2 regions of the Paenibacillus sp. FSL L8-0435 genome follow, and region 1 is predicted to be linked to the other one. Evidence: riboswitches for the same ligand, from Rfam matches in the RefSeq annotation. Region 1 holds a riboswitch; the other holds the start of a gene.

Region 1 (4,522 bases):
GGGGGAGCGCTTGAAGCTACTTCTCCAGCAAGCAGTACATTATCTTCAATGGTACGCCAAGGGAAAAGGGCGGGCTGTTGGGGCATATAACTTATCTTGCCACGCTGTCCCGTTACATTCTGACCGTTCATAAGCACTTGGCCTTCCTGTGGCTTCAGCAGACCGCCGATGATATGGAACAGGGTGCTTTTGCCACAGCCGGATGGACCAACGATAGCAACAAACTCGCCTTGCTCCACAGTCAGGGACAGGCCGTTCAGAACCGGTAACCTGCTCCGCCGTTCACGGAATGATGCATGAACTTTAACAACGTCCAGTGCAGGTGGAACGGGAGCAGGAGTCGTATTGGCAGGTCGATCAGGCGTAGCCGGGTGAAGCTTTTCACCATGCTTTGGCTCCATTGTGTGTGCTCCTCGTCCAGGCTGGACTTGTTCATCCTGTTGCCGATTCATATGGTCATCACTTCCTATATACAGATTACATGCTTTACTACCGCTTCTGTGGCCGCCAGCGCACGAGCAGCTTCTCCAGCAGTGCAATGAGCAGGAAGAGCAGCAAGCTGAGCGCGACAATAATCATAATCGCCACGAATAAACGATCGGTGCGATAAGCTGACTTTTGCAGCATCATATAATAACCAATACCCTTGTCTGCGCCAATCCATTCGGCGATGATGGCTCCCATCACACTATAGGTAGCGGCGATTTTGACACCGGAGAACACGGATGGCAGCGCATGGGGAAGCTCCAGCTTCCAGAAGATATGATGACGTTTCGCACCAGCCATGCGCATATAGTTCATCATCGCTGCATCTGTACGGGTCAAGCCGTCCATGGCCGCCACTGCGACGGGGAAGAAACAGACCAGGATGATGGTAATCAGCTTGGGCAACAGTCCGAATCCGAACCAGATTAACAGGAGCGGCGCGAGCGCGATGGTTGGGATATTTTGACTAAGAATAAGTAGAGGGTACAGGGCTGACTTGAGAAAAGGGACCAAATGCAGCACCATCGCAATCAGTAATCCAACCGCTGTTCCAGCGGCGAATCCAATCAGCGTTAACTGAATGGTTGCGGAAGCGTGCATGCCAAGCCGTTCGGCCTGAGTTGCTGCTTCGCGGGCGATATCGGACGGTGCAGGCAGCATCCATTTCTCAATATGGAAGAGGGAGACGGCTCCCTGCCATATCGCTATAAAGAGAATAACCGCCACAATGGGCGGCCATACACTTTTGAAATAGGCATGCATTAGCGATACTTCTCCGTCAGGGTATCCATGCTGAAGCCAGTAGGGCTATGGGCGATTTTGATCTGGGAGATGATGCTTGGGCTGCCAGCCTCCACGAGTACCTCGTGCATCTTGCGGACAACCTCCAGCAGTTCCTCCAGTTCCCCCTCCATCGTGGTGTCGAGTGCGTTCACCTGATATTTCAGGCCGGATTGCTGAATAACTTCAATGGCGCGATCTACGTAAGGATAAGAGTTCTCGCCATTTGGCGTTTTGGGAATAACCTGAATGCTAAGTAATGTGCTTGCCATGAGAGATCACGGCTCCTTTCGTGATATATAAAATGAACTAATAACTGTTACACTTAGCACTTCGATGACAGAATAACCTTCCAATCGCTGTTATCCCCAGATTTTTTGATTCCCTTTCTCTAAAGGGAAAATCCGGTGATAGCGTATGCTTCCGATGAAGCTTTCTTTCAGAAAGCTTTTAGGCGACCGCTTCGCTTTTTCACGTTATTTCTGTCCTCTCCGTCCTCGTGTAAATATTAAGTTCGTTTTATATGAGAAATTTTATTGGGGTAAAAACTCGTTTGTATATGCCTTGCTCACATCGATCTGTTCATCCAGCAGTTTTTTGCTAAACATCCAGTCGGTGTAGTTCTGCCACACTTCCTGTTTCTGTTCCCCCCAGCGAGGGGCGTCATCCGTGTACTTCGGACTGAGCCACTTCTGGCTTGCCAGTACCAATTCCTTGTCCAGATCCGGTACGGCCTTGATCAGAATGTTGGCTGCGTCTTCGGGATGATCAATCGCATATTGATACCCTTCGGAAGTGGCTTTCAAGAATGCTTTCACCAGCTCAGGATCGTTTTGGATCGTCTGCTCGTTCGTTACGAGGACAGGTGTGTAGTAATCTAGTGCTTCTGAATAATCCTTTACATATAACATGTCGATCGGTTCCCCGCGCAGTTCGGCTTCAATACCTGTCCAAGCGTAGAAAATCCACGCGAAATCAATGTCCCGTTTCACTGCGGTGAAAAAGTCGGCATCACCCATGTTAATGTTTTTCACTTTCGATACATCGGCTCCGTCGCCTTCCATAATGGATTGCATCACGGCTTCTTCCACAGGGGAACCCCAACCGCCATAGGTTTTACCTTCAAAATCTTTCGGTGATTTGATATTCCGATCCGCCGGAGCAGCGAACCCGGATGTATTATGCTGAATAACTGCTGCGATGGAGACCAATGGAACACCCTGTGTGCGGGCTTGAGTTACACTCTCCTGATAACTTACGCCAAAAGGCACTTCATTGGAGGCAACCATCGTATCTGCGCCACCGGCACCTGGTTGTACAATCTCCACGTTCAAGCCTTCGGCCTTGTAAAAACCTTGATCTACAGCCGCATACAGGCCGGTATGATTCGTATTTGGTGTCCAATCGAGCACCACTTTAATATCTTTCAGGGCGGCAGTGTCACCTTCGTTGCTGCTTTCCGTATTTGTGTTGCCGTTCTGCCCAGCTGGGGCAGCTTCTTTGCCACCACATGCGGCTACAGTCACCATAAGCACGCATAAGAGCAACAATCCCATCGTTTTACGCCATTTCATTTGTGGTTCTCTCCTTCGGTATGTCCGGCCGATTGGCACGGGGTACTCCTTGGCTTCATATCCAATCATCTTGCATAAATCGACAGATTTATACCAGTTGAGATCTGGATAACGTCACTTTTTTTAGCTCTCTGGCTATATAAAAGAACATTAAAAAAGCGCCCCGTATTCCGGGACGCGTGCAGGCGTTAGAGAGGTGGCGTTCAGCCATAGGGCTGTGCCATTTCGATATACTCCGATTCCTACGCTGGCATGATCCAGATCAGGTCTAAGGGTTAGTATCTTGGTGGGATACACTCTCAGCCGGCCAATTCCGACTCCCCTGGGAAACTATGAAGTTACGGGCATTACTAGGTGTAATTATAGGCCAGCGGGTGGAACGTGTCCAGTCAGGAACTGGATGGGGACACGTATGAACTTATCAAACAGGCCGTTATACATATGTATATCAGCCTGTTTAGATGTGTTATTTTCAATAATTATCGTGGCGAATCATATAAGGAAATCTGGCTGAGTGCAAAAGCATCGGATAGTGGGCCATAGCCTCAGTGCTGAGGATCTGGAAGGTTTTCAACAAAAACTTGGATCAAATCCGATGTTTGATATCTCGTCGCATCAGGGCTGCTTTCCCTATTTCAGTGATCAGCTCTTGATCGATTGACCTTGACCGGAGACGCTTGCTTCATTTAAACAACATAATTTAGATACAAAAGGAGATAGTACTGCTATACAAATAATTACTTTTTACATAAAAATGGGGGCGTACTGAATGATCCTTAAAACCATATTCGCAATTATTCTGTCCTATTGTGTCTACGTTTTTTTCACAGCTTACCTTTTATTTTTGGTTCCGTCTCCATCTACTATTGAAAATACGGATATGCAAAAATTGTTAACCGCAGGAAGTACGACAGATCGCGTACTGCTCTTGGAGGACGGCTTTCAATCCGGTCAGGTGAGAATCCAGACCATTCGAGAGGCAAAAACAAGCATCGACCTGGCTTATTACTCCATCCAAAAAGGAAAAACATCTCAACTCTTTTTTGCTGCTTTATTCGATGCAGCTGATCGGGGTGTTCATGTTCGAATCATTTTAGACGGGATTTTTCACAACATGCGCGGAGAATTGCGTGATATTCCTAATGCCATTGCAGCTCACCCCAATGTGGAGTTAAGGTATTATGAACCACTCAACATAGTTATGCCATGGACATGGCATAACCGTCTGCATGACAAGATCTTTCTTGTCGACAACACATATGGCATCATTGGCGGCCAAAATATTGGTGATAGATACATGGCATTGCAACCCAAAAAAGACTATGTATTCGATCGGGATGTCCTTGTTTACAATCCAAACCATAATACGAACAGCACAGTTGTTGAAATGAAAAAATATATAGATCTGTTATGGGAACATCCATTCACCAAACCAGAAAAACATGCCAAACGTCAACATCATGCAAAGGGGTTAAAAGAGCTGGCTCGGCTGGCTCAGTTATATAAAAAAGCTCGGGCTCAGAGCGATCCTTTTGTTAAAGTGTTGCCGAAGGAATGGGCTCAAGAGGCTCTTCGTTCCGACCACGTCGCTTTCATTCACAATCCAATCCAAAGGCTGTATAAAGACCCGATCATGTGGAGAGCATTTGTTCATTTCGCCAATCAAGCAAAGTCGAAGGTGT
Region 2 (4,522 bases), 470 kb from region 1:
CTATAGGCATATTTTGCAGGAAGCCGCCACTGCTGCATCAGTGAATAAAACAGCCTTACCGGCTTCGTTGTCAGTCCGAACAGCAAGCCAGCCGCTGCCATGCTCAACGAGCGAAAACCCAAGTGTAGACCGCGATAGAAACTCTCCTCGGTTATGTGAATCAATCCCCACTTATACCATGTGGTCTCTCCCTTACCAAACATCATCATACCTGTGGACGTGGAGATAAACACCAGAATGAATGGTGATGCGTACAGCATCAATCTATACCACGGATGACCTGTCCAGCACAGTAACAGCATCATCGCCAACGCAACGTTGGCCATTACATTCAGATTGTGAATGAGGATAACGATGACAAACATCATCGTCAGAATGATCATCTTTAATCCCGGGTTGACGTTATGAAGCCAGGTTTCACGGTGAGGAAACGACAGTTGCATCAGTTAACCTCCCCTCATCTACCGTCCAGATTCGGGTGCAATATCTTTTTACAATTTCACGATCATGGGTAACCATAACAATAGCTGTTCCTTCACGCCGCAATTGCTCCAGTTGTGTTAACATGGCAAACGTATTACGGGCATCCTGTCCAAAAGTAGGTTCATCCAACAGCAGTATTCGCTGCTCTCTCACCAGTGCAGAGGCAACGCTCAAGCGTCGTTTCTGCCCCATCGATAATTGGTAGGGATGACGCTCGGAGAGGTCGATTAGTCCAAATTGATTCAACATATGATCAGTCCTGGCAAGTCTTTCTTCCGTTGTAAGCCTGCCCCCCAGCAATGAGAATTCTACTTCTTCCGCGACGGTGTTGGTCACAAATTGAAACTCCGGGTTCTGAAATACAAACGCGATTCGATCTGCAAGCTGCTCCGTTTTGCCAGAAGGCTGACCGTCCACCTCATAATGACCTGTTGTTTTCAGGATATTCATCAGAGATAACAACAATGAACTCTTGCCAGCTCCATTAGCTCCGACAATACCAATCCAATCCCCATGCCATACTTTGGCCTGTTCTACCTGAATGAAGGGTCTTTTCCCACGCCATCCGGTGAACTGCTGCAAGTCCAGTGCAGGCTGATAGGCGGGTGATACAGGCGATAAGGATGAGACGTGAGATATGGGGGATATACCCGGTGTATCGGATAAGCCAGACGATTGCTGTGTTTCCACACTTGAGATGCCGTGATCCACACGCACTTGAAGCTCTCCAGAAGCACTTCCCTCTTCTTGCTTAGCTGCCTGCTCGTGCTCATCCCACACACCCGGATACCAGATTCCATAAGCCTTCAGCTTGCCCCGTTCATCCGTAAATACCTGCTGTGCTGGCCCATCCGCCACAATCTTTCCTTCAGGTGATAACACAATGATGCGGTCGACCATATCTACAATCTTGTTTATTTTGTGTTCAACGATGATGATCGTTTTGTCACTGGCGATCCTTCTGACGGTATCCCACACCTGGGAAGTCCCCTCATCATCCAGCAGTGCAGTGGGTTCATCCAAAAACAATACCTCCGGGTCCATGGCAAGCATTGAAGCAATCACAAGACGCTGCTTCATCCCCTGAGACATGGACTGGATCAATACACGATTCTGTTCAAAGGATAACCCCACTTGTTTCAGATAATTTTCAATCAGAGCAGGCATCTCTTCACGCGAAATATTTCGGTTTTCCAGAACAAATGCGATCTCTTCATCCGTAAAGGACATACAGAACTGGGTATCCGGATCTTGAAAGACCACTCCTGCTTTGGCGGGAACCTGAATATCATCACATTTCATCGGAATCTCAACCGAACGTGGTATCAGACCGCTCAAAATTTGCAATAACGTCGATTTACCGGAGCCACTCGGGCCAAGCAACAGCACTTTCTCCCCTTGACGAACAGAGAGAGACAAGCCTTGAAATACCAAGGCTTTCTCTCCCGGGAACTTGCATCTTAGATTTGTCACACTTACCGCTTGCGAATTCCCCTCTCCGCTCATCTAATCCAGCGCCTCATAATCTTGTTTGGATACCGGTCTGAGTGAACGCGTTACACCGGTTAGTTCCAATGCTTTGGCGAGATAATAAGCGAACACTCCTGCAATCAAGATGCTTCCGATGAAGCGGAATCCGATAAATAACGTGTAGTTCCAGGCCGAGAGTGAATCAATATACCCGTACTGATAATCCAGCAAAAGCGAAGCCGCTGCAGCTCCTATGGCTGCAAGACAGGTGACAAACAGATTGGTTTTGCGATACAAAAATGCGGCGAAGAATATCTCTGCTCCCAATCCTTGCAACAGACCGTATACAAGTGTGGACATGCCCCATTCACTACCCAGAAAAGCACTTACCGTTGATGCCGCAACTTCGGCAAGAATAGCCACGCCTGGTTTACGAATGATAACAAAAGCAAACGTGCCCGCCATAAACCACATGCCGTAGATCATCTGCTCCGCATGAACGCCAAATGGTTTCATCAAGTCATATGTAGGTCCCCATATCTTGTAAATCACCCCAAACACTACTGCGATCACGATGGTTACCAGAATATCCGTTAGTTTCAATCGCTTGTTGCCTGCTGTTGTTGCCATGTTCTCTACGTCCTTCCTTTGTTCCCTGTGGGGTTTATCATAATAAACGAAAAAGCCTCCCCGGTTCCGGGAAGGCCTTACGCACAGTGTACATTCCTCACAATGATGTATGGGATGGATGTCGAAAATACGGAATATCAACCAGCTCCTCTCCGCCCTGGCAGATACACCACCACAGTTCAAAGAGGTCTGTTGTTCATCCACGTTCATTCTCACAATTCACCCTTACATATCGCAAATCCATGTTCTCTACGCTGGCATTACCCAGATCAGATGTACGGTCAGCGGCACAAGGCCACTCTCTCAGCCCAACTTCATTGAGCTCCCGGTTCACTTATTTCATTGCTTCTAATGTACATCAGATGGGTATTTGTGGCAATGGTCTCTACAAAAATCAAAAGTTGGCATAGGAAAAGGCATCCCCCTGGATGCCTTTTGGACATACTTCACGATGTGAAATAGCTACCTTATCCGTAGACGCCTTCAATCCGTATTCCAAGGTATCCCTGTTCTTAATATTGCGTGTTACCGGACTGGCTCGTTTTCCCTGAAGCAAACCCCTTGAACAACGTTGGCACTTTGGAATAACGGGTATTCGTAATTTTTCCTTGTGATGTGCTGCTGTCTGTACGCAAAATCGAATCTTTTACATTGGAAATGTTGGAGTTATCCAGCGTCATGTTAACTGCAAAGGAAGTTCCACCATTTTGGCGAACCAGCTTGCCAATATCGTCTGCACGGAAATTTTTGATGTTAATTGTTCCAGCTGCATTCATCTGGAACACTTTATCATAAGCCTTATATGCTGCCCCACCGGTAATGTTAACCGTTCCGGCAGACTTCAATGTCAGTGCATCCTCGCCCACGTCCTGCCAGACCACATTCGATATATTACAGTTGCCATAACAGTGAACACCATCAGCAGCTGGTGTTCCGATATTTACATTTTTGAGCGTAGCCCCTGCCTCCAGACGGAAGACTGGCTTCTGATTTTCTGCTTGAGATCCGTCGCCCAGTGTGGAAGGATTGGCTACAAATGTTTTACCTTGACCGTCATAGGTCGTACCCTTTGGAACAACAATGGTTGAATTTACAACCGTAGGCGCAGCCGCAGCCGGAACGGCACCAAATATAGAAGCAACCAAACCAGCGGACAGTAACAACGTCAACATTTTTTTCATAACTTTATTCCTCCCTTATTCTCTCGTTATTTGGTATTGTACAAGCCTGAGCTTGTACTGGAAGATCGTCAGAGGTGCACCTCTGTCCGACCCACAACCTAATCCTACCAAATAAGGAAGGTAACTAGAATAATCATTAGATCATGTTTGTATTTTCCAGCATAGAGCATGATGTTTCAACATGCTTAGCGGTATCGTATCTACTTGTTATGTACCGATATCAACTTCGAATATGCTCTATTTAAGCCACCAAAAGATTTAGACACGAAAAAAAGAAACCCTTAGTCTTTTTAAGACAGGGTTTCTACATGATACATTTAAAACTAATCTAAATCCTCTATTTATTCTAGAGGTTCCAATTCATCTTCGTTAATTTCATCCGATGGTTGAAGTAAAGTCAGTGGGTCAACATTGGTAAATTCATTTACTGTTTCATAAGTAACCACGCCATCTTCAGAAACGATCATTCTGAGAACGACCCAGTATATTTCATTACCACTGGCATCTGCTACAGTATACGTTGCACTTGGAGTAGCTACAGCACCATGGAAAACATCAATTTTTGCACCAGATTTCTTAATTGTGCTTGATCCAGAAAAATGATGAACATAGAATGTATACGTTCCAGGAAGTAAGTGACGAATGGTTGTCGTTTCAGGTCCATAAGAAGTTACATCATCCAAGTCCAAATCGACCATAAGTTCGCCATTATTATAATATTGTTTATCAGAGTAGAACGTATGGAACATTCCCTCATC

The links. A riboswitch is a leader RNA that binds a small molecule or an ion and turns the genes downstream of it on or off. The one in region 1 is predicted to bind thiamine pyrophosphate.
Region 2: another riboswitch for thiamine pyrophosphate. It lies ahead of NST33_RS04375 (ECF transporter S component); the one in region 1 lies ahead of NST33_RS02330 (ABC transporter substrate-binding protein).

The regions. Positions count from the first base shown of each region.
Region 1 covers NZ_CP150185.1:479,505-484,026, forward strand. The annotation lists gene NST33_RS02315 (ABC transporter ATP-binding protein) at 1-452, opposite strand, end outside; gene NST33_RS02320 (ABC transporter permease) at 490-1,248, opposite strand; gene NST33_RS02325 (thiamine-binding protein) at 1,248-1,538, opposite strand; gene NST33_RS02330 (ABC transporter substrate-binding protein) at 1,800-2,840, opposite strand; TPP riboswitch at 3,062-3,174, opposite strand; gene NST33_RS02335 (phospholipase D family protein) at 3,721-4,522, shown strand, end outside.
Region 2 covers NZ_CP150185.1:946,653-951,174, reverse strand. The annotation lists gene NST33_RS04385 (energy-coupling factor transporter transmembrane component T) at 1-443, opposite strand, end outside; gene NST33_RS04380 (ABC transporter ATP-binding protein) at 418-1,989, opposite strand; gene NST33_RS04375 (ECF transporter S component) at 1,990-2,583, opposite strand; TPP riboswitch at 2,813-2,923, opposite strand; gene NST33_RS04370 (pectate lyase) at 3,096-3,764, opposite strand; gene NST33_RS04365 (S-layer homology domain-containing protein) at 4,106-4,522, opposite strand, start outside.